DNA from 3 places in the Streptomyces sp. NPDC048604 genome. Region 2 is predicted to be linked to each of the others. Evidence: riboswitches for the same ligand, from Rfam matches in the RefSeq annotation. Region 2 holds a riboswitch; each other region holds the start of a gene.

Region 1 (7,921 bases), on a different contig from region 2:
TCGCCCGCGCAGGACTAGACCTTCCCAATTGGGGCGAAACAACCGGTGAACCGGGAGTGGACCCCGATTCACCACCCCTGGTGCGTCACACAGAGGGAGCGTCATTCCTATGATGGGCGCACGACATCGCGGACCACCCCGACCAGGTCGGTCCGCGATGTGCAGGGCGGTCGCGACGGTGGTGGAGGGGTCGATGACTCAGGGGGCCGGTCAGGAACCCGTGGTGCGGACGGCCACATTGCGTGATTTCCGTGTGCCGCCTTATGCACGGGTGCCGGTGCAGGGCCATTCCGCCTCGCCGGTCGCCGGAAACCCGTACGCCACGGAAATCCCGCCGGTGGAGGGCTCTTCGGCCACCCCGGTCGCTGCGGCCACCCCGGCCACCCCGGCCACATCCGCGCAGGCAGTACCCGCGCAGACCACGGTCCCGCCGACCACGGTCCCGCCCGCCGCGCCCGCGCCGGCCGCCCCCTCCCAGGGCACGGCCTCGCCGCCCGACGCGCCGCAGGCCGAGCCCGCCGGCTCGGGGCACCCCGGCAACGCCGTCCCCGCGGACGAGTTCCCCGACGGCTACACCCCCACCGCGCGCGACCTCCCGGTGATCAACCGGGGCGACACCCTCCAGGTCCGCGTCGAACCGGCCGCCGAGCCCGCCCCCGCGCCCCGGCCCGACGGCCCCGGCCCGCTCTACGTGGTCGGCGACGTGCACGGCTACCTCGACGAACTCCTGGTCGCCCTGCACGAACAGGGCCTGATCGACTCCGAGGGCCACTGGTCCGCCGGCAACGCCCGCCTGTGGTTCCTCGGCGACTTCACCGACCGCGGCCCCGACGGCATCGGCGTCATCGACCTCGTCATGCGGCTGTCCGCCGAGGCCGCCGCGGCCGGCGGCTACTGCAAGGCCCTCATGGGCAACCACGAGCTGCTGCTCATCGGCGCGAAGCGCTTCGGCGACACCCCCGTCAACTCCGGGGCCGGCACCGCCACCTTCCAGGCGGCCTGGCTGCTCAACGGCGGACAGAAGCACGACATGGACCGCCTCCAGGACGTCCACCTGCAGTGGATGTCCCGGCTCGACGCCGTGGCGCAGGAGGACGGACACCTCCTGCTGCACTCCGACACCACCGCGTACCTCGAGTACGGCGACACCATCGAGGACGTCAACGACACCGTCCACGAAGCCCTCAACCGCAACGACGCGGACGAGTGCTGGGACCTGTTCCGCAAGTTCACCAAGCGCTTCGCCTTCCGCGACGAGGCCGGCCCCCAGGCCGTACGGGAGCTCCTCGCCACCTACGGCGGCACCCGCATCGTCCACGGGCACAGCCCCATCCCGTACCTCCTCGGCCAGGTCGGCGGCGAGAACGGGGACGGCGAGGACGGCTCCGGTCCGGTGGTCGAGGGGCCGCACGTGTACGCGGACGGGCTCGCGATCGCCATGGACGGCGGCGTGACCATGGCCGGAAAGCTGTTGGTGCAGCGGCTCCCGCTGCATGACTGAGCCCGGGGCCGGGAAGGCGATTTACGGAAACCCCCTGTCACCGCGTGCCGTCCCGGCTCTACCATCTGCCTATCCGTAGCAGGCTCTCCTCCGTTTGTGCCCAACCGCCCGTGCTCCGCGGGTGATCCGGCCTTCGGAGCATCGGGGGATGCACATGAATGTGGCTCCACACCTGCTGACCGAGGACCGCGCCGAGTTCGAGCGGATCCTCGACGACGCACTGCGCACCGCGCACGAACGTCCGGATCTCGCCGAGATCGGGAAGCGGCTCAACGCCGAGCAGCTGCGCACGATGGCGTTGAACGCGACGGCCCTCATCGCCACGGCGGCGACGGCCGAGTACGAGCACTTCGTGAAGGTCCGCCAGGACTTCCGCTCGCCGCCGGCCCGGCCGAGCGTGATGGACGCCGTCCTGTCCCGGGGCGACGACGACGAGGAGCTGAGCGGCCCGGGCGCGGGCTTCGCGGCCGTCGTCACCGTCCTGGCGCCGATCCTCGCCGGGCTCGCGGCGGTGATCTTCCTGCTGTTCGGCTCGGTGCTCCAGGCGGTCGGCGCCGCGCCGGACTTCGCCGGGGCGCTGATCACCGCGGGCTGGTTCTTCACGGCGGTCACCGCCTTCGGCCTGCTGTGCGCGGCGATCGGGCTGCTCCTGACGGCCCTGCGCAACAGCGCCACCGAGGTCCCGGCGCAGGAACCGGGCGGTGAGCTGCCCGACGAGGTGTCACGGGCCCGGGAGGCGTGGCGGCACGCCCTTCTGGAACGCGGCATCATCCCGTTCCTGCGCGACGCCCTGGCCGACCCGAGCGCCGGCCCGGCCTCCTCCGGTCCGCCGCATCCGCAGCACCGCTACCCGAAGGTCGGCTACAGCGGTCCGGACTTCACCAGCCCCGACGAGGGCAAGTCCGAGGTCCGTCCGTCCTTCACCAGCCCGGACTTCACCAGCCCCGACTTCACGGCCCCGGACTTCAGCACGGCACCGGAATCAAACCCGGACGCGGACTCGGACGTGGATTCGGATGCGGACTCGGACGACGAGCCCGACGCTCCGCGCAACTGAGCTGAGCCCGACAGAAGGAACGGCCGGCGACTCCCCCGAGGTGTCGCCGGCCGTCCCGTTCCGTCCCGGTCCGGGCTACTCCGCCATCGGCAGGTAGACCCGGTTCCCGGAAGCGGCGAACTCGGCGGACTTCTCCGCCATGCCCGCCTCGATCTCGTCGGCCTTCAGATCGCCGCCGTGCTCGCGGCGGATGTCCTGCGAGATCTTCATCGAGCAGAACTTCGGGCCGCACATCGAGCAGAAGTGCGCCGTCTTCGCCGGCTCCGCCGGAAGCGTCTCGTCGTGGAACTCACGGGCCGTGTCCGGGTCCATGGCGAGGTTGAACTGGTCCTCCCAGCGGAACTCGAAGCGGGCGTCCGACAGCGCGTCGTCCCACTCCTGCGCCCCCGGGTGGCCCTTCGCCAGGTCCGCCGCGTGCGCCGCGATCTTGTACGTGATCACGCCGGTCTTCACGTCGTCCTTGTTCGGCAGGCCCAGGTGCTCCTTGGGCGTGACGTAGCAGAGCATCGCGGTGCCCCACCAGGCGATCATCGCCGCGCCGATGCCGGAGGTGATGTGGTCGTACGCGGGCGCGACGTCCGTGGTCAGCGGGCCGAGCGTGTAGAACGGCGCCTCTTCGCAGATCTCCTGCTGGAGGTCGATGTTCTCCTTGATCTTGTGCATCGGGACGTGGCCCGGGCCCTCGATCATGGTCTGCACGTTGTGCCGCTTGGCGATGGTGTTCAGCTCGCCCAGCGTCTTCAGCTCGGCGAACTGCGCCGCGTCGTTGGCGTCCGCGATCGAGCCGGGCCGCAGGCCGTCGCCGAGCGAGTACGTCACGTCGTACGTCGCGAGGATCTCGCAGAGCTCCTCGAAGTTCGTGTAGAGGAAGTTCTCCTTGTGGTGCGCGAGGCACCAGGCGGCCATGATCGAGCCGCCGCGGGAGACGATGCCGGTCTTGCGGCGGGCGGTCAGCGGCACGTACGGCAGCAGCACGCCGGCGTGGACCGTCATGTAGTCGACGCCCTGCTCGGCCTGCTCGATGACCGTGTCCTTGTAGATCTCCCAGGTCAGTTCCTCGGCCTTGCCATCGACCTTCTCCAGGGCCTGGTAGAGCGGCACGGTGCCGATCGGCACGGGGGAGTTGCGAAGGACCCACTCACGGGTGGTGTGGATGTTGCGGCCGGTGGAAAGGTCCATCACCGTGTCCGCGCCCCACTTGGTGGCCCAGGTCATCTTCTCCACCTCCTCCTCGATGGAGGAGGTGACGGCGGAGTTGCCGATGTTGGCGTTGACCTTCACCAGGAACCGCTTGCCGATGATCATCGGCTCGATCTCCGGGTGGTTCACGTTCGCCGGCAGCACCGCCCGCCCGGCGGCGATCTCCTCGCGGACGACCTCGGGAGAAACGTTCTCGCGGATCGCGACGTACTCCATCTCCGGGGTGATCTCGCCCCGGCGGGCGTACGCGAGCTGCGTCACCGCCTGGCCGTCGCGGCCCCGGCGGGGCAGCCGGGGACGGCCGGGGAAGACCGCGTCGAGGTTCTTCAGACCGCCGCGCGGCGAGGTGTGCTTGATGCCGTCGTCCTCGGGACGGACGGGACGGCCCGCGTACTCCTCGGTGTCGCCGCGGCCGATGATCCAGTTCTCGCGGAGCGGCGGCAGGCCGCGCCGGACGTCGGTCTCCACGCCGGGGTCGGTGTACGGACCGGACGTGTCGTACAGCGTCACGTCCTTGCCGTTGGTGAGGTGCACCTGCCGAACCGGCACCCGGAGGTCGGGGCGGGAGCCCTCGACGTACCCCTTGTGCCAGCCCGGCTTCCGCTCGGCCTGGTCGGAGGCCTGGTCAGCGGCCTGATCGGCGGCAGGCGTGCGTGCATCCTGAATGGTCATGAGACCTACTCCCTACGCCGGCATTACCCGGTAACAGGTTCGGCGGTCGGCGCAGCCTCCTCCCGTACGTACATCGGTACGCGCGTACGGTGATCAGCGCCCTCTCAGCCCGGTGCTCCGAGCTCCCGCGTGTGCAAAGGTGTCACCACGCTAGCGTTTCCCCTGGCGTGCTGAACAGAGGGCCCCCCTCGTTCTTGCGATGATCGGTCGGTGACTTCCACGCAGCGGAACCCCGAACCGGACGACCAAGGGCAGGACGGCGGCCACGGACACGGCCATGCCCACACCCACAGTCACGGGCCGGCAACGCCTGTCTCCCGCCATCTGCGCAAGGTCATCGCCGCGGTGCTGATCCCGTTCGCCACCGCCGTCGTGGTCGGGCTGGTGGTGCTCTGGCCGGGCGGTGCGCCCGCGCACGAGCGCACCGGCGTGGGCTTCGACCGGCAGACCGAGCAGGGCAAGGTCGTCTCGGCCGAGAAGATCGACTGCAAGGACGTCAACGCCGCCCAGGTCCCGCCCACCGGCGACACCTCGACCCCGCAGGGCCGCGAGGCCGTGAACGCCCAGCAGGGGGAGTGCACCAAGGCGACCGTCGAGGTCACCACGGGCCCGCAGAAGGGCCGTACGTTCACCGAGATCGTGCAGCCGGACGCGCCCCGCCAACTCCACGAGGGCCAGGGCGTGGTGGTCGCGTACGCCCCGGACGCCCCGCGCGATCTGCAGTACTCCGTGGCCGACGTGAACCGGAAGGTTCCGCTCACGGTGCTCGCGCTGATCTTCGCGCTCGCGGTGGTGGCCGTGGGACGGATGCGCGGCGTGATGGCGCTGATCTCGCTCGCGGCGAGTTTCGTCGTCCTGACCTTCTTCATCCTGCCGGCGATCCTGCAGGGCTCGAACCCGCTGGTGGTGGCGGTGGTCGGGTCGAGCGCCATCATGCTGATCGCGCTCTACCTGTGCCACGGCCTGTCGGCCCGGACCTCGGTGGCGGTCCTCGGCACGCTGATCTCGCTGCTGCTGATCGGCCTGCTCGGCTCGGTGTTCGTCGGCTGGGCGGCGCTGTCGGGGAACACCGACGACTACACCGGTCTGATCCACGGCCTCTACCCGGAGATCGACATGTCCGGCCTGCTGCTCGCGGGCATCATCATCGGCTCGCTGGGCGTGCTCGACGATGTGACGGTGACCCAGACCTCCGCGGTCTGGGAGCTGCACCAGGCGGATCCGCGGATGGGGCCGCGCGCGCTGTACCGGGCGGGCATCCGGATCGGCCGGGACCACATCGCGTCCGTGGTCAACACGCTCGTCCTCGCCTACGCGGGCGCTGCGCTGCCCCTGCTGCTGCTGTTCTCGATCGCGCAGAGCAGCGTGGGGAACGTGGCCAACAGCGAGTTGGTCGCGCAGGAGATCGTCCGGACGCTGGTCGGCTCGATCGGACTGGTCGCCTCGGTGCCGGTCACGACGGCACTGGCGGCGCTGGTCGTCTCGGCCGACCGGCCGGGGGACGGAGCGGGAGAGCCCGCGAAGCGCCGGCCGGCTCGGGGCGGACGGCGCCGACGCGCGAAGTAGCGGACCGTCAGCCGGCGTTCTCCTCGGCGAGGATCTTGCCGAGCGCCGCCTCCAGGGAGTCCTCGAAGTCCCCGAGGGTGCGCTCCTGGCCGAGCGGGACCAGCTTGTCCGTACGGTCCAGGAAGGCGACCAGCGGCGGGGCGCTGGCCCGGAACAGGGCCCGATCGGTGCCCACCTGGAGCCGGATGGAGACGTCCGAGAGGTCCTCCGGCTCGGTGGGCGCGATGTGGACGTCGCCGTCACCGCTCGGCCTGTTGATCCCGTCGAGCAGCAGCTCACGGCCGAACGCCCAGGTCACAGGCGCGTCGCCGGGCAGGTGGAAGGTCATCCGCACCGCGTAGGGATCCCTGGTCTCGTACCGCAGCTCCACCGGGATCCGGAAGGAGAGCTCCTCGGAGACGAGGAAGCTCATCAGGACCTCGGCCTGCACCGACTCGCGCATCGTGTACCCCGCAGTAGATGAAGCAGTTCTGACAAGACAGCTGTGGAAAGCAGTGACCTGTGGCGAAAACGGCCAGGAACGATCCCCCATGGCCCTCTTGACGCCATCGTGGTCCAAGCGTTTGGAGATCACAAGGAGTGATTTTTCAGATACTGATAGAGAACGCGAGAGAACTCAAGAGCCTTCCGATCTCATTCCGTAGTTGTTCGACTGCGGGGAGCAACCGATTTGCCTGGTGGAGGGGGAGGGAAATGGCCATGGCGGCCGCAGTTGACCCCACGGTGATGGGGATCGCGGCACAGACCGTGCCGAGTGCATATTCCTGACGTTCGATTGCGGGCTCCATTCGCCCCATATCGCCCAAACGCTCCAAAAGCGCCCGTCGGTTACGCACCGTGTACGGAGTGAGTGCTTCGACCGGATGCCGGTCGAGATGGTCTTGACGGCTTTTCTCGTCCAGTTGACTGAGCAGGCACTGGCCGATCGCATGTGCGTGTCCGGTTTCGCGGAAGTCCGCCCATTCGTCGACGGCGGGGACGGCGGGCGTGTCGGCGACGGCGACGAGTTCGATCTCGCCCTCGCGGTAGATCGCGAAGTACACCGGGACGCCGATCGAGTCGCGCCAGAAGGCCAGCGAATCCTCGATCTTGCTGCGACGATTCTGCACGGCTCCCCCGCCGGCCAGCCGGCCGGCCGCGTCGCCGAGGACGAACACGCCCTTCTCGCGCCGCAGATAGCCCTCGTACGTCAGCGTACGGAGCAGGTGGTACGTGGTGGGGAGGGCCAGACCGGCCTCCCTGGCGAGCTGTTTGGCGGGGGCCCCGTCCTCGTGGGAGCCCACGGCCTCCAGGAGCCTCAACGCCCGCTGCACCGAGCCGATCAGGGTCGGCGCGCTCGGCGCGGCCGTCTGCGGAGCGAAAGCCGTGGCCACAAGGTCACCCCCAGGGCGTGTCGACGGGTGGGCGCACCCGTCCGCGGGGGCCTCCCCCGCTCACCTGCCGCACTCCACGGACCGGACGTTGAATCCACGGGCCAGGGGGTTCGACAACGCCTCAATTCCCAGGGCGGCAGCGGTTTTCCACTCTAATGGCAGCCCCTGGGGTGCAGGGGTTTCACCCGGGGCTTATCCCCCGGCCGGGCTAATACCCGGCCAGGAGGCCATACCGATCAGTAGCTTGTGCTACCAGTCGCTCTTGGACGTCGAGGACGTCATGAACTTACGGACGACGAAGACCAGTCCGCCGACCAGGGCCACGAAAAGCAGCACCTTGAACAGCAGGCCGACCAGGAATCCGACGACGCTCGTAATCAGACCGCCGAAGACGAACAGGGCGATGACGGGTATCGCGACCCACTTCACCCACCAGGGCATCCCCGCGAGAATCTCCCGAACCGCCATGGTTCTTGCTCCTCTCCATGAGTCCTCTCGCACCGAACACCACCGATGCTAGGGGCGACCAGGGGTGCGGCGGGGGCCTCGCGG
Region 2 (10,101 bases):
TTGCCGCGGCCGATCAGCCACTTGTTGACCGGGGTGGTGATCAGGAACGCGATCAGGAACGCGAAGGCGAGGGCGCCCCAGAAGAGGGCGTCGTCCAGGTGTGCGTCCATCGCGCCGGGGATCATCAGCAGGATGCCGTTGTCGACGATCTCCATCACGGTGATGGAGAGGGTGTCGGCGGCGAGCGCGACGCCGATCGCTGCCTTCAGGCTCAGTCCGGCCCGCTTGACCGCCCAGAGGGTGAGCGAGTAGCCGAAGACGAACGCCAAGGCGATCGCCAGGATCATGGTGGGCGCGTTTCCCCAGCCCAGGGCGGTACCGATGATCATGCCGAGGACCTCGCCGATGGCGCAGCCGGTGAGGCAGTGCAGCGTCGCCTTCGCCGCCATCGCCCAGGAGGCGCCGCCGGCCGCGTGCGCGGTGTGGGCGTCGTGCCCTGCGTGATGCCCCTCGTGGTGCCCCGCGTCGTGCCCCTCGTGGTGCTGGTGGTGTGCGTGCGCGTCGTGCTGCATGAGTGGCCCCCAACGTCCGGTAACGGTTCCTGCCTCAGCAAGAACCGTATACCCCCCAGGGGTATTCCCTCAAGGCGGATCGAGGGCGTGGCGGGATCAGTCGCGCAGCTCCTTCAGCCGCGCGATGTCGGCCGCATGGCCTTCCTTCCCGCCCGGCGTCTCGATGATCAGCGGCACGTTCTCGGTGGCCGGGTGCTTCATGAGCTCGCGGAACGGCTCGGCGCCGATGTTGCCCGCGCCGATGTTGGCGTGCCGGTCCTTGTGCGCCCCGACGACGTCCTGGGAGTCGTTGGCGTGGATCAGTTTCAGCCGTCCCTCGCCGACGGTCTCCACCAGCAGGTCCAGGGTCTGCGTCATGCCGTGCGGGCCGGCCAGGTCGTGCCCGGCGGCGAATATGTGGCAGGTGTCGAGGCAGACGCCCAGCTTGGGGTGGTGGTCGAGCGCGTCGAAGTACGGGCCGAAGTCCCAGGTGCGCGAGCAGAGCGAGAAGCCCTGGCCGGCCGTGGACTCAAGGAGCAGGAACGGGTCGTCGTCGTGCGTCAGCTCGTCGAGCAGCGGCAGCATCCGCTCCCGTACCTGCGCCAGCGCCTCGGCGCGCGGGCGGCCGCCGGTGGCCGAGCCGGTGTGCACGACGACGCCGAGCGCGCCGATCGCGCGGCCGCGGCGCAGCGAGTGCCGCAGGGACTCGACGGAGCGGTCGACGGTGGCCTCGGTGTGCGAGCCGAAGTTGATCAGGTACGGGGCGTGCACGTACGCGGGTATGTCCTCGGCCTCGCACTGGGCGCGGAACAGCTCGTCCTGCGCCGGGTCGCCGGTCGGGGTGGCCCAGCCGCGCGGGTTGGCGACGAAGACCTGGACGGTCTCGGCGCGCAGCTCGCGGGCATATCCCAGACCGACCTTGGCGAGGCCGCCGGCCACGGGGACATGGCCGCCGACGGGGTTGCGCATGGGTCTCTAGATTCCCTTGATCTTGAGGGTGATCGTGCTGCCCTCGGCGGCGGTCCCGGTGGCCGACTGGCTCTTTACGGTCTTGCCGAGGAACGGGAACTCCCGCTCGATCTTGACCTGGAAGCCCGCACCCTCCAGGGCCGTGCGGGCCGCGTCCACGTCCTTGCCGGTGACGTCGGGGACGGCGACCATGCGCGGGCCCTTGGAGACGGTCAGGACGATGGTGTCGCCCTTCGCGGCCCGGCTGCCCTCGGCGAGGGACTGGGCGGCGACCGTGCCGGCGGCGAGCGGGGAGTGCACCCGCTCGGGGGCGACCTGGACCTTCAGACCGGCGTCCTTGAGCGTGGTGGTGGCGTCGGCGGAGGCGTCGCCGGTGACGTCCGGGACGTCGATCGGGACGCCCCGGCTGACGACCAGGGCGACGGCGGAGTCGGGGCGGCGCTCGGTGCCGGGCTCGGGGTCGGTGCGGATCACCGCGCCCTGCGGGATGTCGTCGCTGAACGCGCGGCTGACCACGCCGGGGACCAGACCGTCGCGGACCAGCAGCTTCTTCGCCTCGGCGAGCGGCTCGCCCTTGAGGTTGGGCACCTTCACGATCTCGGGGCCGCGGGAAAGGGTGAGCCGGACGGAGCCGTTGCCGCGGATGCGGTCGCCGGGGGCCGGGTCGGTGGCCATGACGGTGCCGCGGGCGTACGTGTCGCTGAAGGCGCGCTCGGTGGCGGAGACGTCCAGGCCGGCGTCGGTCAGCCGCTTCGTCGCCTGGGCCTCGGTGCGGCCGAGGACGCTGGGGACGCGGGTGAACTGGCCGGAGTTGATGTACCAGACGCCGGAGCCGGCGCCGAGGAGCAGCAGTACGGCGAGGACCGCGACGAGCGGGCCCCGGCGGCGCAGGGCGCCGGCGGGCGCGGGACGCTGCGCGGGGGTGGGCTCCGGGGCCGGGTCCTCCGCCGCGGGGACGGCGAGGCGGGAGGTGGCGGAGGGCCGCGGGATGACGGTGGTGCGCGAGTCGGTGGCCACGTCCTCCGGGGCGTCCGTGGCGTCCCCCGGCTCCTGCTTCGCGCGGGCCCGCGGCGGGACGAGGTCCAGCTGTTCGTCGCTGAGGGCCACGCGAGCCCAGCGGGCCTGCGCGAGCAGGGCGACGGCGTCGTACGGGCGGACGTCGGGGTTGCGGGCGGTGGCGCTCGCGACCAGCTCGTCCAGGTCCAGGGCGAGCCCGGGGACGGCGGCGGACGGCGCGGGGACGTCGGTGTTCAGGTGCTGGTAGAGGACCTGGGCGGGGGTGTCGCCGGTGTGCGGCTTGCCGCCGGTCAGCATCTCGTACAGGACGACGCCGCAGGCGTAGACGTCGGCGCGGGTGTCGGCGGTGCCGTGCTCGATCTGCTCGGGCGCCAGGTAGGAGACGGTGCCGAGGACGGTGCCGGTGGTGTTGGTGGTGGAGCCGATGGCGCGGACGAGACCGAAGTCGGCGACCTTGACCCGGCCGTCGTCCCCTATGAGGACGTTCTCCGGCTTCATGTCGCGGTGCACGAAGCCGGCGCGGTGCGCGGCGCCGAGCGCGGCGAGCACGGGCTCCAGGACGTCGAGCGCGGCGCGCGGCTGGAGGGCGCCGCGCTCGCGGAGCACGTCGCGCAGGGTGCAGCCGGCGACGTACTCCATGGCGAGGTACACGTACGCGCCGTCCGCGCCCTGGTCGAAGACGCCGACCACGTTCGGGTGGTCGAGGCGGGCGGCGGACTTGGCCTCCCGGATGAACCGCTCGACGAAGCTGGCGTCCGCGGCGAGCTCCGGGTGCATGACCTTGAGGGCGAGCACGCGGTCCAGACGGGTGTCGAGGGCGCGGTACACGGTGGCCATGCCGCCGACGGCGATACGCGCGTCGATGCGGTACCGGCCGTCGAGCAGCTGCCCGACGAGCGGGTCCCTGAGCGTCGTATCCACGCGCCCGAGTCTACGAGGCCCGGGACCCTGCCCGGCCCGTACGCCGTGCACTGCAGCGCACCTGTGACGCAGGAGCCCCGCCGTCGCCGCGGGGCCCCGGTCAGAACGCGGGGCGTTCGGGGTCCAGGCGGGCGCGGCCGTCGACGGGGGAGGACGCCTCGGCGAAGTGGCGCCGGGGGATCCGGCCCGCGCCGTGGGCCAGTCGGCCGGACTCCACGGCCAGGCGCATCGCCCTGGCCATCCGCACCGGGTCCTGGGCCCTGGTCACCGCCGACGCCAGCATCACCGCCGCGCAGCCCAGCTCCATCGCCAGCGCCGCGTCGGACGCCGTGCCCGCGCCGGCGTCGAGGATCACCGGGACGCCCGCGCGCTCCACGATCAGTTCGAAGTTGTGCGGGTTGCGGATGCCCAGGCCGGAGCCGATGGGCGAGCCGAGCGGCATGATCGCCGCGCAGCCCGCGTCCTCCAGCTTGCGCGCGAGGACCGGGTCGTCGTTGGTGTACGGGAGGACGGTGAAACCGTCGTCGACCAGCGTCTCCGCCGCGGCCAACAGTTCCTCGCCGTCCGGCAGCAGCGTCCGCTCGTCCGCCACGACCTCCAGCTTGATCCAGTCCGTGCCCAGCGCCTCCCGTGCCAGCCGCGCCGTCAGGACCGCCTCGCCGGCCGTGTAGCAGCCCGCCGTGTTCGGCAGCACCTTGATGCCCAGGCGGGTCAGCACGGACAGCACCGAGCCCTGCACCGTGGGGTCCAGGCGACGCATCGCCACCGTGGTCAGCTCCGTGCCGCTCGCCACCAGCGCGCGCTCCAGCACGTCCAGGCTGGGGGCCCCGCCCGTGCCCATGATCAGACGGGAGGTGAACTCGGCGCCGCCGAGTACCAGCGTGTCGTCCGCCATCGTCCTCAGCCTCCCTGGACCGCGGTGAGGATCTCCACGCGGTCGCCCTCCGCGAGGACCGTCGCCGGCCACTCGCTCCTCGGCACCACCGTCTCGTTCACCGCCGCCGCGACCCCCGACGCCGCCGCCGTCAGCGTCGCGACCAGCGCGTCGAGGGAGAGGGGGGCGGGGAGCGCGCGGGGCTCGCCGTTCACGGACACGTTCATACGGGCTGCTCCTGACGCACGGTCGAAGGGGAGAAACGGCGGGGACTGAACGGGCGCGCCTCCTCCGGCGCCGTCCCGGTGGCCAGGATCTCGGCCATCACGTCGCCCGTGACGGGGGTCAGCAGCACCCCGTTGCGGTAGTGCCCGGTGGCGAGCAGCAGCCCCGGCAGGGCGGTCGCGCCCAGCAGCGGCGCGTTGTCGGGGGAGCCGGGGCGCAGTCCCGCCCGGGTCTCGGTCAGCGGCAGCTCGGTCAGCCCCGGCACCAGCTCGTGCGCGTCGCGCAGCAGCTCGTACACGCCGCCCGCGGTCACCGTGGTGTCCCAGCCCAGCTCCTCGCTGGTCGCGCCGATCACCAGCTCGCCGTTCTCCCGCGGCACCAGATACACCTGGCTGCCCCGCACCACCGCCCGCACCGTCCGGGACAGGAACGGCGCGTACGCCGGCGGCACCGTCAGCCGCAGCACCTGCCCCTTCACCGGCCGCACCGGCGGGAGCACGTCCTCGGGCACCCCCGCGAGCCGCCCGCTCAGGCTGCCGCCGGCCAGCACCACCTGGTCCGCGGCGAGCGGGGTGCCGTCGTCCAGGACGACCCCCGCCGCCCGGTCGCGTACGACGGTCAGCCGCTCCGCCCAGGCCCGGTGGAACACCACCCCGGCCCGCTCGCAGGCGACGAGCAGCGCGTCGGCGAGCCGTCGCGGGTCCACCTGGTGGTCCCCGTCGACCCGCAGCCCGCCCCGCACCCCGGGCGCGAGCATCGGCTCCAGGCGGCGGCACTCCCGTCCGCTGAGCCACACCGACTCCAGGCCGCAGCGCGTCTGCAGCGCGTGCAGTTCGCGCAGGTGCGCACGGTCGTCGGCGTCGAGGGCCACCGCGAGGGTGCCGCAGGCGCGGTGGCCGACGTCCAGGCCGGTGGCGTCGGCGAGTTCGGCGACGAACCGCGGATAGCGGCGTGCGGAGGCGAGGTTGAGGCCGAGCAGCGTCTCCTCGCCGTAGTGGAGTTCGGTGACCGCGGCCAGCATCCCGGCCGCGACCCGCGCGGCCCCGCCTCCGGGTTCCGGATCGGCGACCGCGGTGCGCAGTCCGCGCTGCGCCGCGCGCCAGGCCGTGACCAGCCCGACGATCCCGCCCCCGACGACGAGGACGTCCGCATTCGTACGTGCGTGCATGGGCGTCCAGCCCCTCCCTTCGCCGGCATGACCCGGATCAGGTTCGTACGGTCGGAGGCCGCCAGCCTCCCTCTCAGCCCGGTGCGTCCGGGCTCCCGCGTGTGCTCTACGTTGACGGCCAGACTAGCCCACGGGTTCCTGACGGATCGTCAGGTGCGTAAGGTGGACGGGTGAGCGAGCAGCGGGAGCAGACACAGCAGCAGGCGCCGCAGCGGCGCGTGGTCGTCGTCGGCGCCGGGATGGCCGGAGTCCAGACCGCCGTGGCCCTGCGCGAACAGGGATTCACCGGACCGGTCGTCCTCATCGGCGCCGAGCCCCACCAGCCGTACGACCGGCCGCCGCTGTCCAAGGCCGTGCTCCTCGGCAAGGCCGAGGACTCCGCCTTCGACGTCGACTTCGAGTCCCTCGGCGTCGAACTCCGCCTCGGCGTCGAGGCCACCGGGCTGCGCGCCGGGGACCGCGAGGTCGACACCGAGGCCGGCCCCGTCCCGTACGACGTGCTCGTCCTCGCCACCGGCGCGTACCCGGTCACCCTGCCCGGCTCCGAGGGCGTCCCCGGCGTCCACCTGCTGCGCACCCTCGACGACGCCGCCCGCCTCAAGCCCGTCCTGGAGCGCCGGCACGACATCGTCGTGGTCGGCGCCGGCTGGATCGGCGCCGAGTTCGCCACCGCCGCCCGCGAGGCCGGCTGCGCCGTCACCGTCGTCGAGGCCGCCGGCCGGCCGCTCGCCGGGGCCCTGCCCGCCGAGGTCGCGGAGCCGATGGCCGCCTGGTACGCCGAGAGCGGCGCCGCACTCGTCACCGGCGCCCGCGTCGAGCGGCTCGCCCCCGGCGAGGTCCGGCTCGCCGACGGCCGCAGGCTGCCCGCCGACGCCGTCGTCGTCGGCATCGGCGCCCGCCCCGCCACCGAGTGGCTCGCCGGCTCCGGCATCGCGCTGGGCCCGGACGGCTCCGTCACCGCCGACGACCGGCTGCGCACCTCCCTGCCCGACGTGTACGCGGTCGGCGACTGCGCCTCGTTCCCCTCCGCCCGCTACGGCGAGCGGCTGCTCGTCCACCACTGGGACAACGCCCTGCAGGGCCCGCGCACGGTCGCCGCCGCGATCACCGGCGGGCCCGCGGCCGCGCCCGCGTACGACCCGGTGCCGTACTTCTGGTCCGAGCAGTTCGGCCGCTTCGTCCAGTACGCGGGACACCACGCCCACGCCGACGCCCTGCTGTGGCGCGGCGCGCCCGGCGACGCCGCCTGGTCGGTGCTGTGGCTGCGCGACGACGTGCCGGTGGCCCTGCTCGCCGTCGGCCGCCCCCGGGACCTCGCCCAGGGGCGCAGGCTGATCGAGGCGGGCAGTCCGGTCGACCGGGAGCGCGCCGCGGACCCGGCTGTCCCTCTGAAGGCCGCACTCCGGTAGGCCCGACTACCGGCTGTCGGTCCTGGATGGCAGGCTTGTCCCGTGACCGAGATTGACGCAAAGATCGATGCTCTCGTCCCTGCCTGGCTCTACCTCCCCGACATCGCGGAAATGCTCGACGTCGAGGTGACGCGCGTGCGCCAGCTGGTCAAGGAGGGCCAGCTCATCGCCGTGCGCCGTGGAGAGAACAAGGCGCTTCAGGTGCCGGCCGCCTTCATCGACGGCGACCGGGTCGTCAAGGGCCTCAGCGGCACCCTGACGCTCCTGAAGGACGACGGCTTCACCGACGAAGAGATGCTGGAGTGGCTCTTCACTCCGGACCCGACCCTGCCGGGCACGCCCGCGCAGGCGCTGAGCGAGAATCGCGGCACCGAGGTGAAGCGCCGCGCCCAGGCGCTCGCCGTCTGACGCAACCGCAGGATCCGACAGGCGGTGCACGGGACGGGTCCGCCCGCCCCGCGCACCGCCGCACCACCCGGGGGGAACGCCTCATGTCCACGCCTCATGCCCAGCTGTCGGACACCCTGCTGTCCGACGCCCGGCTCTACCTGTGCACGGACGCCCGCAAGCGCCAGGGAGACCTGCCCGCGTTCCTCGACGCCGTGCTCTCCTCCGGCGTGGACATCGTCCAGCTCCGCGACAAGGGCATGGAGGCCGGCGAGGAGCTGGAGCACCTCGCCGTGTTCGCCGACGCCTGCCGCCGGCACGGCAAGCTGCTCGCGGTGAACGACCGGGCCGACGTCGCCCACGCCATCGGCTCCGACGTGCTCCACCTCGGCCAGGGCGACCTGCCGGTGCCCGCCGCCCGCGCGATCCTCGGCGAGGGAGTGCTGATCGGCCGCTCCTGCCACGCCGAGTCCGAGGCCGCCGCCGCGGCCGTCGAGCCCGGCGTCGACTACTTCTGCACCGGCCCCTGCTGGCCCACCCCGACCAAGCCGGGCCGGTACGCCCCGGGCCTCGACCTGGTGCGGTACACGGCGGGGCTCGCCCAGGACCGGCCGTGGTTCGCCATCGGCGGCATCGACGCCGGGAACCTGGACGAGGTGCTGGACGCCGGTGCCCGCCGGATCGTGGTCGTCCGGGCGGTCACCGAGGCCGACGATCCGGGTGCGGCCGCCGCCGACCTGGCCAAGCGGGTCCGCGAGCGCGTCTAGCCGCGTACGGGCCGCGAGCGTGTCCAGACCCGTACGGAGGAACCCGGGGAGAACACGGGTGTCCAAAAAGGTGTCCAGTTCGTGGACGTCGCTTCGCCCGCGCATAGACCTTGTCTAACCTGCCCCTATGGCACTGGGAACCGCTTCGACCCGCTCCGACCGCGCCCGCACGGTCCGCGAGATCCTCGCGTCCGGCAAGACGTCGTACTCCTTCGAGTTCTACGCGCCCCGGACCGAGAAGGGCGAGCGGAGCCTGTGGAACGCGCTGCGGCGCGTCGAGGCGGTCGGCCCGAGCTTCGTCTCGGTGACCTACGGCGCCGGCGGCACCACCCGCGTCGGCACCGTCAAGACCACCCACGAGATCGCCGCCGACACCATCCTCACCCCCGTCGCCCACCTCACCGCCGTCGACCATTCGGTGGCCGAACTGCGGAACGTGCTGGGTCAGTATGCGGACGCCGGCATCCGGAACATGCTCGCGCTGCGCGGCGACCCGGCCGGCGATCCGCTGGGCGAGTGGGTCGAGCACCCCGAGGGCGTCCGGTACGCGGCCGACCTGGTGCGGCTGATCAAGGAGTCCGGGGACTTCTGCGTCGGCGTCGCGGCCTTCCCCGAGATGCACCCCCGCTCCACCGACTGGGACACGGACATCCGGCACTTCGTGGACAAGTGCCGCGCCGGCGCGGACTACGCGATCACCCAGATGTTTTTCGATCCGGAGAAATATCTGCGGCTGCGTGACAGCGCCGAGCGGGCGGGCTGCGAGACCCCGATCATCCCCGAGGTCATGCCCGTTGTGACCGCGAAGACCCTCGACCGGCTGCCCCAGCTGAGCAACGCGGTCTTCCCCGCGGACGTGAAAGAGCGGATGCTCGCCGTCAGGGACGATCCCGCCGCTGTACGCTCCATCGGTATCGAGTTCGCGACCGAGTTCTGCGCGCGGCTGCTGTCCGAGGGTGTCCCGGGGCTGCACTTCATCACGCTGAACAACTCGACCGCGACGCTCGAGATCTACGAGAATCTCGGACTGCACGAGCAGTCGTGACCGGCGTACCCGCCCCGACCCGCGGCGTACTCCGTAGGAGAGGGGCGGGCGGGCATGGGGTGGACGGTCCTCTACATCGCGTTCGGAGTCGTCGCGCTGTGGCTGCTCGGTGAGGTCCTGCTCCAGTACAAGGCACGGCTGCGCTGGCGGCTGCTGGCCTTCGGCGGCTTCCTGCTGGTCGTACTGGGCGTACTGCTGCCGTCGGTGGCGGTGATCGTCTTCGGCGCGCTGGCGTTCGCCGTCGGCCAGATCTACGTGACGCTGTCGTACCGCCGCGGCTTCTCCACCGGCTGGGCGCTCGGCGGCAGCCCGGGCGCGAGCCGCCGCCGCAAGTCCGGCCCGCCCGCCGACCGCGGCCCCCAGCTGGAGGTCACCGAGCTCGCCTACGAGCCCGCCGAGCCCGAGCCGGGCGAGGGCGCGGCCGTGTACGAGCCGGAGCCGATGCCCGACGACACCGGCCAGTACGGCATCTACGACACCTCGTACGACCAGGGCCAGGGTCATGGCCAGGGGCAGCCGCAGTACGGCGGCTACGACGCCTACCAGCAGCCCGGCTACGACCAGCCCGGCTACGGCCAGGCCGCCGGGTACGACTACGGCGCCGGCGCTCAGCAGCAGTACGCCGCCTACTCCGACCCGTACATCGGCCCCGGCACCGACCAGCAGTACGCCGCCTACGACTACGGCCAGCAGGGCGGGCAGGGCCAGCCCGACCCGTACGCCGCCCCGTACAGCTACGACACCCCGCCCGGCGGCGTGTGGGTGCCGCAGCAGCGCGACGGCGAGCAGCCGCCGTACCCCCAGCAGCCCCCGCAGCCGCAGCAGCCC
Region 3 (10,101 bases), on a different contig from region 2:
CGGCAGATCTGACGAGGAGGCCATTGCCGCAGGGACACCAGACCCACCGGCAATGGCCTTCTTCGTATGTGCACGAGGAGATCTCCATGAACCAGGGCGCCGCACAGGGCGACGACATCCACGCCAAAAAGGCCGGCCGCTTCATGCTGAAGCTGTCCGGCGAGGCCTTCTCCGGCGGCACCGGCCTCGGCGTCGACCCCGACATCGTCCACGCCATCGCGCGCGAGATCGCCGCCGTCGTCCGCGACGGCGCGGAGATCGCGATCGTCATCGGCGGTGGCAACTTCTTCCGGGGCGCCGAGCTCCAGGTCCGCGGCATGGACCGGGCCCGCTCCGACTACATGGGCATGCTCGGCACCGTCATGAACTGCCTGGCACTCCAGGACTTCCTGGAGAAGGAGGGCATCGACTCCCGCGTCCAGACCGCCATCACCATGGGCCAGGTCGCGGAACCGTACATCCCGCTGCGTGCCGTACGGCACCTGGAGAAGGGCCGTGTGGTCATCTTCGGCGCGGGCATGGGCATGCCGTACTTCTCCACCGACACCACCGCGGCGCAGCGCGCCCTGGAGATCGACGCGGAAGCCCTGCTCATGGGCAAGAACGGCGTCGACGGCGTGTACGACTCCGACCCGAAGACCAACCCGGACGCGGTGAAGTTCGACGCGCTGGAGTACGGCGAGGTGATTTCCCGGGACCTGAAGGTCGCGGACGCCACCGCCGTCACGCTCTGCCGCGACAACAACCTCCCGATCCTCGTCTTCGAGCTTCTCGCGGAGGGCAATATCGCCCGCGCGGTGAAGGGTGAGAAGATCGGCACTCTCGTGAGCGACCAGGGCACCCGGGCCTGAAGCCGGTTACCGCCCCTCCCCCGGAGCCCCCAGGGCCCCGGGGGGACCCCCATGGGATGGACAGAGCCCTGCCGGGGGTACACCGTGCAGGACACAGACGCGACGACACGCAGGAGCAAGTGGTGATCGAAGAGACCCTCCTCGAGGCCGAGGAGAAGATGGAGAAGGCCGTCGTGGTCGCCAAGGAGGACTTCGCCGCGATCCGCACCGGCCGTGCGCACCCGGCGATGTTCAACAAGATCGTGGCGGACTACTACGGCGCCCTCACGCCCATCAACCAGCTGGCGTCCTTCTCGGTGCCCGAGCCGCGCATGGCCGTGGTGACCCCGTTCGACAAGAGCGCCCTGCGCAACATCGAGCAGGCCATCCGCGACTCCGACCTCGGCGTCAACCCGAGCAACGACGGCAACATCATCCGTGTGACGTTCCCGGAGCTCACCGAGGAGCGCCGCCGCGAGTACATCAAGGTCGCCAAGGGCAAGGCCGAGGACTCGAAGATCTCGATCCGCTCCGTGCGCCGCAAGGCCAAGGAGACCATCGACAAGGCCATCAAGGACGGCGACATCGGCGAGGACGAGGGCCGGCGCGCGGAGAAGGAGCTCGACGACCTGACCGCGAAGTACGTCGCGCAGGTCGACGAGCTGCTCAAGCACAAGGAAGCCGAGCTTCTCGAGGTCTGATGAACGACTCTTCCTGGGGAGCCCCCCCGGCCCCCGCCGGTGTCTGGGGACCCGACCAGGGACCCGCCCCGGCGGGTCCCGGGGGGCCGCTTCCGGCGGGTCCCGCATACGATCAGCATCGGGCGCAGCAGACTGCGCCCATGCCCATCGTGCCCGATGTTCCGGCCGCCGGAGACCAGGAGCCCATGTCCACGCCGCCCCCGCCCCCGCAGAAGAAGAGCGCGGGACGTGACCTGGGAGCGGCGATAGGGGTCGGCGTCGGACTCGGTGCCGTCATCATCGCCTCCCTGTTCATCTGGAAGGCCGCGTTCGTCGGCGTCATAACGGTCGCCGTCGTCGTCGGGCTCTGGGAGCTCACCACCCGCCTGCAGGAACGCAAGGCCATCAAGGCCCCGCTCGTCCCGCTCGCGGTCGGCGGCGCGGCGATGGTCGTGGCCGGGTACGTGCGCGGTGCGGAGGGCGCCTGGGTCGCGATGGCGCTGACCGCGCTCGCGGTGCTGGTGTGGCGCATGACGGAACCCCCCGAGGGGTACCTGAAGGACGTCACGGCCGGCGTCTTCGCCGCGTTCTACGTGCCGTTCCTGGCGACGTTCGTGTCCATGATGCTGACCGCGGACGACGGGCCCGAGCGGGTGCTGACGTTCCTGCTGCTGACCGTGGTCAGCGACACCGGCGCGTACGCGATCGGCTGGCGCTTCGGCAAGCACAAGCTGGCCCCGCGGATCAGCCCCGGCAAGACCCGCGAGGGCCTGCTGGGCGCGGTCACGTTCGCGATGGCGGCCGGCGCGCTGTGCATGGAGCTGCTGATCGACGACGGGACGTGGTGGCAGGGTCTGCTGCTCGGCCTGGCGGTGGCGGCGAGCGCGACGCTCGGCGACCTCGGCGAGTCGATGATCAAGCGCGACCTCGGCATCAAGGACATGGGCACCCTGCTCCCCGGTCACGGCGGCATCATGGACCGCCTGGACTCGCTGCTGCCCACGGCCCCGGTGGTGTGGCTGCTGCTGGTCGTGTTCGTCGGTTCGGGCTGAGCCGGGGCTGTCTGCGGCTCCGGCTGAGAGCTGTGGTTTCGGCCGGAGGTTTCCCGTGCCGTTACCCTGGAAGGGCGCGCTGCTCCGAGCGGCGCGCCTTTCGTCATTACGAGGAGTACCTGCCATGGCCCGCCCCGCACCGGGAGAGCTCACCTTCGTCGCGCCGCGCGGAGCCAAGAAGCCGCCGCGGCACCTCGCCGACCTCACGCCCGCGGAGCGCAAGGACGCCGTGGCCGCGATCGGCGAGAAGCCGTTCCGCGCCAAGCAGCTGTCGACGCACTACTTCTCGCGGTACGTGCACGACCCGGCCCAGTGGACCGACATCCCGGCGGCCGCCCGCGAGAAGCTCGCCGGGGAGCTGCTGCCCGACCTGATGTCGGTGGTCCGGCACATCTCGTGCGACGAGGACACCACCCGTAAGACGCTGTGGCGGCTGCACGACGGCACGCTCGTCGAGTCCGTGCTGATGCGGTACCCGGACCGGGTCACCATGTGCATCTCCTCGCAGGCCGGCTGCGGCATGAACTGCCCGTTCTGCGCCACCGGCCAGGCCGGCCTGGACCGGAACCTGTCGACCGCCGAGATCGTGCACCAGATCGTCGACGGCATGCGCGCCCTGCGCGACGGCGAGGTCCCCGGCGGCCCCGCCCGCCTGAGCAACATCGTCTTCATGGGCATGGGCGAGCCGCTCGCCAACTACAACCGGGTCGTCGGCGCGATCCGCCGGCTGACCGACCCGGAGCCGGACGGCCTCGGACTGTCGCAGCGCGGTATCACCGTCTCCACCGTCGGCCTGGTGCCGGCGATGCTGCGGTTCGCCGACGAGGGCTTCAAGTGCCGCCTCGCCGTCTCCCTGCACGCCCCCGACGACGAGCTGCGTGACACCCTCGTGCCGGTCAACACCCGCTGGAAGGTCCGCGAGGTCCTCGACGCCGCCTGGGAGTACGCGGAGAAGTCCGGCCGCCGGATCTCCATCGAGTACGCCCTGATCCGCGACATCAACGACCAGGCCTGGCGTGGTGACCTGCTCGGCCGGCTGCTGAAGGGCAAGCGGGTGCATGTCAACCTCATCCCGCTCAACCCGACGCCCGGCTCGAAGTGGACCGCCTCCCGCCCCGAGGACGAGAAGGCGTTCGTCGAGGCCATCGCCGCGCACGGCGTCCCGGTGACCGTCCGGGACACCCGCGGCCAGGAGATCGACGGAGCCTGCGGACAGCTCGCCGCGGCCGAACGGTAGTCTGGGCCTCGTACATCTGCATATTCCGACAGGGGAGCGCCACAGCGCTGAGAGTGCGGTAACACGCTGTTGAACAGGCACAGCGGCCGCAGACCCTCTGAACCTCGCCCAGGTCATTCTGGGTAGGAAGTTCGGTCGTTACTCGAGCTGTTGCGCCCTGCCCGCAGCCGGTGGATCCGCACGTCCCCGGCCGCGGGCAGGGCCGCGTCTTCTCCTGGTCATACCCAGGAGGAATCAGTGAGCACCAAGAAGGCCGCCGCCGTCGCGCTCGTCGCGGCGCTCGGCGTCACGACGCTGGCCGCGTGCGGCAGCGACAAGGCCGACACCGCCGGCGAGGGCACGAAGTCCAAGACCGTCACGCTCGTCAGCCACGACTCGTTCAACGCCTCCAAGGAGGTGCTGGCCGAGTTCACGAAGCAGACCGGTCTCACCGTCAAGGTCCTCAAGAGCGGCGACGCCGGCGAGGCCCTCAACAAGGAGATCCTCACCAAGGGCTCCCCGCAGGGCGATGTCTTCTTCGGCATCGACAACACCCTGCTCTCCCGTGGCCTGGACAACGGCCTCTTCGAGCCGTACGAGGCCAAGGGCCTGGACCGGATCCCGGCCGCGCTGCAGCTCGACAAGGCCGAGCACCGGGTCACCCCGATCGACACCGGCGACATCTGCGTCAACTACGACAAGAAGTACTTCGCCGACAAGAAGCTCGCCCCGCCGCAGACCTTCGACGACCTGGCGAAGCCCGCGTACAAGGACCTGCTCGTGGTGGAGAACCCCGAGCGCTCCTCCCCGGGCCTCGGCTTCCTGCTCGGCACCGCCGCGCAGTACGGCGACGAGGGCTGGCAGGACTACTGGACGAAGCTCAAGGCCAACGGCGTGAAGACCGTCGACAGCTGGGAGCTCGCCTACAACCAGGAGTTCTCCGGCTCCGCGGGCGGCAAGAAGGCCAAGGGCGACCGGCCGCTGGTCGTCTCGTACGCCTCCAGCCCCCCGGTCGAGGTGCTGTACTCCGAGCCGCAGCCGAAGGAGGCCCCGACGGGCGTCTCCACCGGCACCTGCTTCCGGCAGACGGAGTTCGCGGGCCTGCTGAAGGGGGCGAAGAACGCCGAGGGCGGCAAGGAGCTGATCGACTTCCTGATCTCGAAGAAGTTCCAGGACGACATGCCGCTGCAGATGTTCGTCAACCCGGTGACGAAGGACGCGGCCCTGCCGGAGCTGTTCACGAAGCACGGGGCGGTGATCGCCCAGCCGCAGACGATGGCTCCGGAGAAGATCGCCGAGAAGCGTGAGCAGTGGATCCAGTCGTGGTCGTCGCTCGTCCTGAAGTAGGCCGGGCCCCCGCCGGCCGGCCGGTGGTACGGGACCTGCGCGGGAGCGCGGTGCGGCTCGGCCTGATGGCCCTGCCCGTCGCGTTCTTCGCGGTCTTCTTCGCCTGGCCCGTCGTGTCGATCGTCGCCCGCGGCGTGAGGACCGACGGGACCTGGCAGTTCGGCCGGATCGGCGAGACGCTGAGCCGGCCGGACATCCTCGAGGTGCTGTGGTTCACGCTCTGGCAGGCCGCCGCGTCGACGGCGTTGACGCTGCTGGTCGCGCTGCCCGGCGCGTATGTCTTCGCCCGCCTGGACTTCCCCGGCAAGACGGTGCTGCGGGCCGTGGTGACCGTGCCGTTCGTGCTGCCCACGGTCATGGTCGGCACGGCGTTCCTGGCCCTTGTCGGCCGGGGCGGGCTGACGGACGAACTGTGGGGGCTGCGGCTCGACACGTCGGTGTGGGCGATCCTGCTCGCGCACGTCTTCTTCAACTACGCGGTGGTCGTCCGGACCGTGGGCGGTCTGTGGGCGCAGCTCGACCCGCGGCAGGAGGAGGCGGCGCGGGTGCTCGGCGCGTCCCGCTGGCAGGCGTGGCGGCGGGTGACGCTGCCCGCGCTGACGCCGTCGGTGGCCGCGGCGGCGCTGATGGTCTTCCTGTTCACCTTCACCTCCTTCGGCGTCGTGCAGATCCTCGGCGGGACGTCGTACTCCACGCTGGAGGCGGAGATCTACCGGCAGACCGCCCGGCTGCTCGACCTGCCGACGGCGGCGGTGCTGACGCTGGTGCAGTTCGTCGCCGTGGGCACGATCCTCGCGGTGCACGCCCGGACGGTGCGGCGCAAGGAGACCGCGCTGCAGCTGGTCCCCGCCGGGAGCACGGCGCGCCGGCCGCGCGGGGCGGGCCAGTGGGCGCTGCTCGGCGGGGTGCTGGCGTCGGTGGCGCTGCTGATCCTGCTGCCGCTGGGCACGCTGGTGGAGCGGTCCTTCGCCGGTCCCGACGGGTACGGCCTCGCCTACTACCGGGCGCTGGGCTCGCTCGACGAGGCCGGCACCTTCCTCGTACCGCCGCTGGAGGCGATCGGGAACTCGCTGGAGTACGCGGTCGTCGCCACCGGCATCGCGCTGCTGATCGGCGGGCTCGCGGCCGCCGCGCTCACCCGGCGGGCCGGGCGGCTGGTGCGCGGTTTCGACGCGCTGCTGATGCTGCCGCTGGGGGTCTCGGCGGTGACCGTCGGCTTCGGGTTCCTGATCACCCTGGACGAGCCGCCGCTGGACCTGCGGTCCTCCTGGATCCTGGTGCCGCTGGCGCAGGCGCTGGTCGGCGTGCCCTTCGTGGTACGGACGATGCTGCCGGTGCTGCGGGCGGTCGACGTGCGGCTGCGGGAGGCCGCGGCCGTGCTGGGGGCCTCGCCGCTGCGGGCCTGGCGGGAGGTGGACCTGCCGATGGTGTGGCGGGCGCTGCTGATCGCCGCCGGGTTCGCGTTCGCGGTGTCGCTGGGCGAGTTCGGGGCGACGGTGTTCATCGCCCGGCCCGACAACCCGACGCTGCCGGTGGCGGTGGCCCGTCTCCTCGGCCGGCCCGGGGAGCTCAACTACGGGCAGGCGATGGCCCTGTCGACGATTCTGATGGTGGTGTGCGCGGCGGCCCTGCTGCTGCTCGAACGGCTGCGCACCGAGCGGACCTCCGGGGAGTTCTGATGCTGAGGCTGGACGCTGCGACGGTGCGGTTCGGGGCGCGCGCCGCGCTCGACGCGGTGGACCTGGAGGTCGCCGAGCACGAGATCGTGTGCGTGCTCGGGCCGAGCGGCAGCGGCAAGTCCACGCTGCTGCGCGCCGTCGCGGGGCTGCAGGCGCTGGACGGCGGCCGGGTGCTGCTCGGGGGCGCGGACCAGAGCGGGGTGCCGGTGCACCGGCGCGGGGTGGGCCTGATGTTCCAGGACCACCAGCTGTTCCCGCAGCGGGACGTGGCCGGGAACGTCGCGTTCGGGCTGCGCATGCACGGCGCGGACCGTGCCGAACAGGCCGTACGGGTGGGGGAGTTGCTGGATCTGGTCGGGCTGCCGGGAGCGGAGCGGCGGGCGGTCGCCGAACTGTCCGGCGGTGAGCAGCAGCGGGTGGCGCTGGCCCGGGCGCTCGCGCCGCGGCCCCGGCTGCTGATGCTGGACGAGCCGCTGGGCCAGCTGGACCGCGGGCTGCGGGAGCGGCTGGTCGTCGAACTGCGGCAGCTGTTCGGGCGGTTGGGGACGACGGTGCTGGCCGTGACGCACGACCAGGGCGAGGCGTTCGCGCTGGCCGACCGGGTGGTGGTGATGCGGGACGGCCGGATCGCACAGTCGGGTACGCCTCTTGAGGTGTGGCAGCGGCCCGCCTCGGAGTTCGTGGCCCGCTTCCTCGGCTTCGACAACGTGGTCCCGGTGACGGTGTCGGGCGGGTCCGCGCAGACCCCCTGGGGTGAGGTGCCGGTCCCGCCGGGTTCCCCGCAGGGCCCGGTCCGTCTGATGATCCGCGCCACCGGCGTCCGTCTCGTGGCCCCCGGCGAGGGCCTGACGTGCACGGTCGAGGCCCGTACGTTCCGCGGCCACCACGCCGCCCTCCTCCTCCGCCCGACCGGGGACGCCCCCGCACTGGAGGCCGAGGTCACCCTCCGGGAGGCCCCGGAACCCGGTACGGAGGTGGGCGTCGCCTTTGCGCCGGACGAGGTCGTCCTGCTCGGCGAGGAGCCGAGGAGCCCTGACGAGCCCTGAGCCGTGAGCCCTGAGCCCCGAGCCCTGAGCGCCGGTCCGCGGAGCGGTCAGCCCTTCAGCGGCGCCGCGGCCAGGGTGGCGACCGTCCAGGTCAGCGGGACGAAGACGGCCAGCAGGGCCGCGACGCGCAGCAGGGCCGCGGTGCGCAGGACCGTGGGCGGGGCGCCGAGCCGCTGGAGGGCCTGAGCCGTGTGGGTGCGCGTCTGCTTGGACTCCAGGGCCGCGGTCAGCAGGGTCGCGGTCGTGCAGGCGACGACCAGCGTCGCGCCCAGGACCGTCAGGGGACCCGAGCCGCCCGGGCCGAGGCCCCCGACCGTCGCCGCGGCGAGCGCGGCCGAGGCCACGGCGGCGACGACCCCCAGAGGGCGGCCGATCCGGCCCGCCTCCGCCATCAGGACCCGGCCCGCCAGGAGCCGTGTCGCTCCGGGGCGGAACACCTGCAGCAGCCGGCCCGACACGTACGCGAGCGCCGGGCCGGCCAGCGCCAGGCCGGCGGCGGTGAGCGCCCAGCCGGCGAGGACGCCGATCGGGCCGGCCTCGAAGCGGCCGGGCAGCGTCGCCGCCTCGCCCCCGGCGCGGGCCGCGTACGTCTCCACGGCGAGCCCGGACGCGAGCAGCGCCACGCCCCAGGGCAGCCCGCCGGGCATGTCCCCGACGCGCGCCTCGTCGCCCCCGGCGGGTCGCGGCCGCAGCGCCAGCGCGGCGGCGGTCGCGGCGGCCACCGGCAGCACGGCGAGCAGGGTGAGCGCCGCGGCGAGCGGCATCGGCCGGTCGGCGGCGAGCAGCTCCGCGGCGGCCCCGTCGAACGGCAGCCCGGTGATGTCGCCGCGCAGGTGCAGATAGAACAGCAGCGCCAGGGCCGAGCCGAGGGTGCAGGCGACGGCCGTGGAGGCCGCGGCGAGCGCGGTCAGCCGGGCGGGTCCGAGCCCGACCGCGGACAGGCCTGGCCGGGGCCGGGTGCTGGGGTCCGTACGGGCCACGGCGACGGCGAACTGCACGGTCGCCGCCAGCGGGATCACGCACCACAGCAGCCGCAGCGAGGAGCCCGGCGCCTGCGCGGGGTGCCCGGCGGCGTAGCCGAGGGTGCACAGCAGGAGGAAGCCCACGCCCGCCGCCGCTGCGGCGACGAGCAGCCGCCGCAGCAGGACCAGCGGGTGGGAGCCCCGGGTCAGACGGAGAGCGAGCACGCGGCGCGGCCCTCCGAACCCGTCGGCGGGGCGGTGGCGACGCGGCGGCCGTCGACGAGCCCGACGGCCCGGTCGGCGAGCGCGGCCACCTCGGGGTCGTGGGTGGCGATGAGCACGGTGATCCGGTGCGAGCGGGCCGCGGCGGTCAGGGTGCGCAGCACCTGGGCGCCGTCGGCGCGGTGCAGGGTGGCGGTGGGCTCGTCGGCGAAGAGCACGGACGGCGTGGTGACCAGGGCGCGCGCGGTGGCGATCCGCTGCCGCTCCGACTGGGTGAGGTCCTGCGGCCGTTTCCGTGCGGCGGCGCCGATGTCGAGCCGGTCCAGCCACTCCGTGGCGGCGGACTTCGCGGTGCGGTGCGAGACGCCGCGCAGGAGCAGCGGCAGGGCGGCGTTCTCCCAGGCGGTCAGCTCGGGGACGAGGCCGGGCTCGGGGTCGATCCAGCCGAACCGGTCGCGCCGCAGCCGCTCGCGCTGGACGAGGCTCAGGGTGTGCACGGGCCCGCTGTTGAACCAGACCTCGCCCTTGTCCGCGACCAGCTGGCCGGACAGGCAGCGCAGCAGGGTCGTCTTGCCGCTGCCGCGCGGGCCGGTGACGGCGAGGATCTCGCCCTCGCGGACGCCGAGGGAGACGCCGCCGAGGGCGGGGGTGCCTCCGAGGGAGTGGTGCAGGGAGCGTGCCCAGAGCACGTCGTTGTCCGGTGGGGCCACCATCGCGTACACCTCGTTGTCGGATCTGATGTGTGTTCCCCCGTACGGGGGAACGAGGAGACGGGCCTGTGGGTCACGTGGCTCACTCGGCACCGTAAGGATTCAGATCCGCTTGTACGGACAGCACGCGGCCCGGGCCGCCGCCATCCACTCGGATGGCGGCATGCCCGGGCCGGGGTCACGCCGTGAGGGCGGCGTGGCGCGTGTCGAGGCCGGTTACAGCTTGGTCCAGGCCTCGGAGAGGGTGGCGCGCAGGATCCCCTCGATCTCGTCGAAGGTGGACTGGTCCGAGATCAGCGGCGGCGCCAGCTGGATGACCGGGTCGCCACGGTCGTCGGCACGGCAGTACAGGCCGTT

The links. Region 2 has a riboswitch for thiamine pyrophosphate ahead of thiO (glycine oxidase ThiO). Riboswitches for the same ligand answer to the same signal wherever they lie in the genome.
Region 1: linked by a shared signal. The riboswitch ahead of thiC (phosphomethylpyrimidine synthase ThiC) and the one ahead of thiO (glycine oxidase ThiO) in region 2 are both predicted to bind thiamine pyrophosphate.
Region 3: linked by a shared signal. The riboswitch ahead of ACGFMM_RS06640 (thiamine ABC transporter substrate binding subunit) and the one ahead of thiO (glycine oxidase ThiO) in region 2 are both predicted to bind thiamine pyrophosphate.

The regions. Positions count from the first base shown of each region.
Region 1 covers NZ_JBICVX010000004.1:512-8,432, forward strand. Annotated here, with positions in the region: partial or broken gene ACGFMM_RS09310 (substrate-binding domain-containing protein) at 1-18, shown strand, start outside; gene ACGFMM_RS09315 (metallophosphoesterase) at 194-1,501, shown strand; gene ACGFMM_RS09320 (hypothetical protein) at 1,650-2,558, shown strand; gene thiC (phosphomethylpyrimidine synthase ThiC) at 2,634-4,430, opposite strand; TPP riboswitch at 4,423-4,569, opposite strand; gene ACGFMM_RS09330 (YibE/F family protein) at 4,641-5,996, shown strand; gene ACGFMM_RS09335 (SsgA family sporulation/cell division regulator) at 6,004-6,438, opposite strand; gene ACGFMM_RS09340 (IclR family transcriptional regulator) at 6,584-7,369, opposite strand; gene ACGFMM_RS09345 (DUF5326 family protein) at 7,619-7,837, opposite strand.
Region 2 covers NZ_JBICVX010000017.1:127,370-137,470, forward strand. Annotated here, with positions in the region: gene ACGFMM_RS29865 (DUF4396 domain-containing protein) at 1-512, opposite strand, end outside; gene ACGFMM_RS29870 (deoxyribonuclease IV) at 609-1,460, opposite strand; gene pknB (Stk1 family PASTA domain-containing Ser/Thr kinase) at 1,467-3,398, opposite strand; gene ACGFMM_RS29880 (thiazole synthase) at 3,499-4,293, opposite strand; gene thiS (sulfur carrier protein ThiS) at 4,299-4,499, opposite strand; gene thiO (glycine oxidase ThiO) at 4,496-5,665, opposite strand; TPP riboswitch at 5,663-5,774, opposite strand; gene ACGFMM_RS29895 (NAD(P)/FAD-dependent oxidoreductase) at 5,836-7,074, shown strand; gene ACGFMM_RS29900 (Rv2175c family DNA-binding protein) at 7,117-7,482, shown strand; gene thiE (thiamine phosphate synthase) at 7,566-8,228, shown strand; gene metF (methylenetetrahydrofolate reductase [NAD(P)H]) at 8,356-9,273, shown strand; gene ACGFMM_RS29915 (hypothetical protein) at 9,328-10,101, shown strand, end outside.
Region 3 covers NZ_JBICVX010000002.1:606,048-616,148, forward strand. Annotated here, with positions in the region: gene pyrH (UMP kinase) at 87-851, shown strand; gene frr (ribosome recycling factor) at 974-1,531, shown strand; gene ACGFMM_RS06630 (phosphatidate cytidylyltransferase) at 1,531-2,562, shown strand; gene rlmN (23S rRNA (adenine(2503)-C(2))-methyltransferase RlmN) at 2,687-3,799, shown strand; TPP riboswitch at 3,820-3,946, shown strand; gene ACGFMM_RS06640 (thiamine ABC transporter substrate binding subunit) at 4,037-5,125, shown strand; gene ACGFMM_RS06645 (ABC transporter permease) at 5,191-6,804, shown strand; gene ACGFMM_RS06650 (ABC transporter ATP-binding protein) at 6,804-7,850, shown strand; gene ACGFMM_RS06655 (hypothetical protein) at 7,898-9,037, opposite strand; gene ACGFMM_RS06660 (ABC transporter ATP-binding protein) at 9,019-9,747, opposite strand; gene ACGFMM_RS06665 (aspartate aminotransferase family protein) at 9,961-10,101, opposite strand, start outside.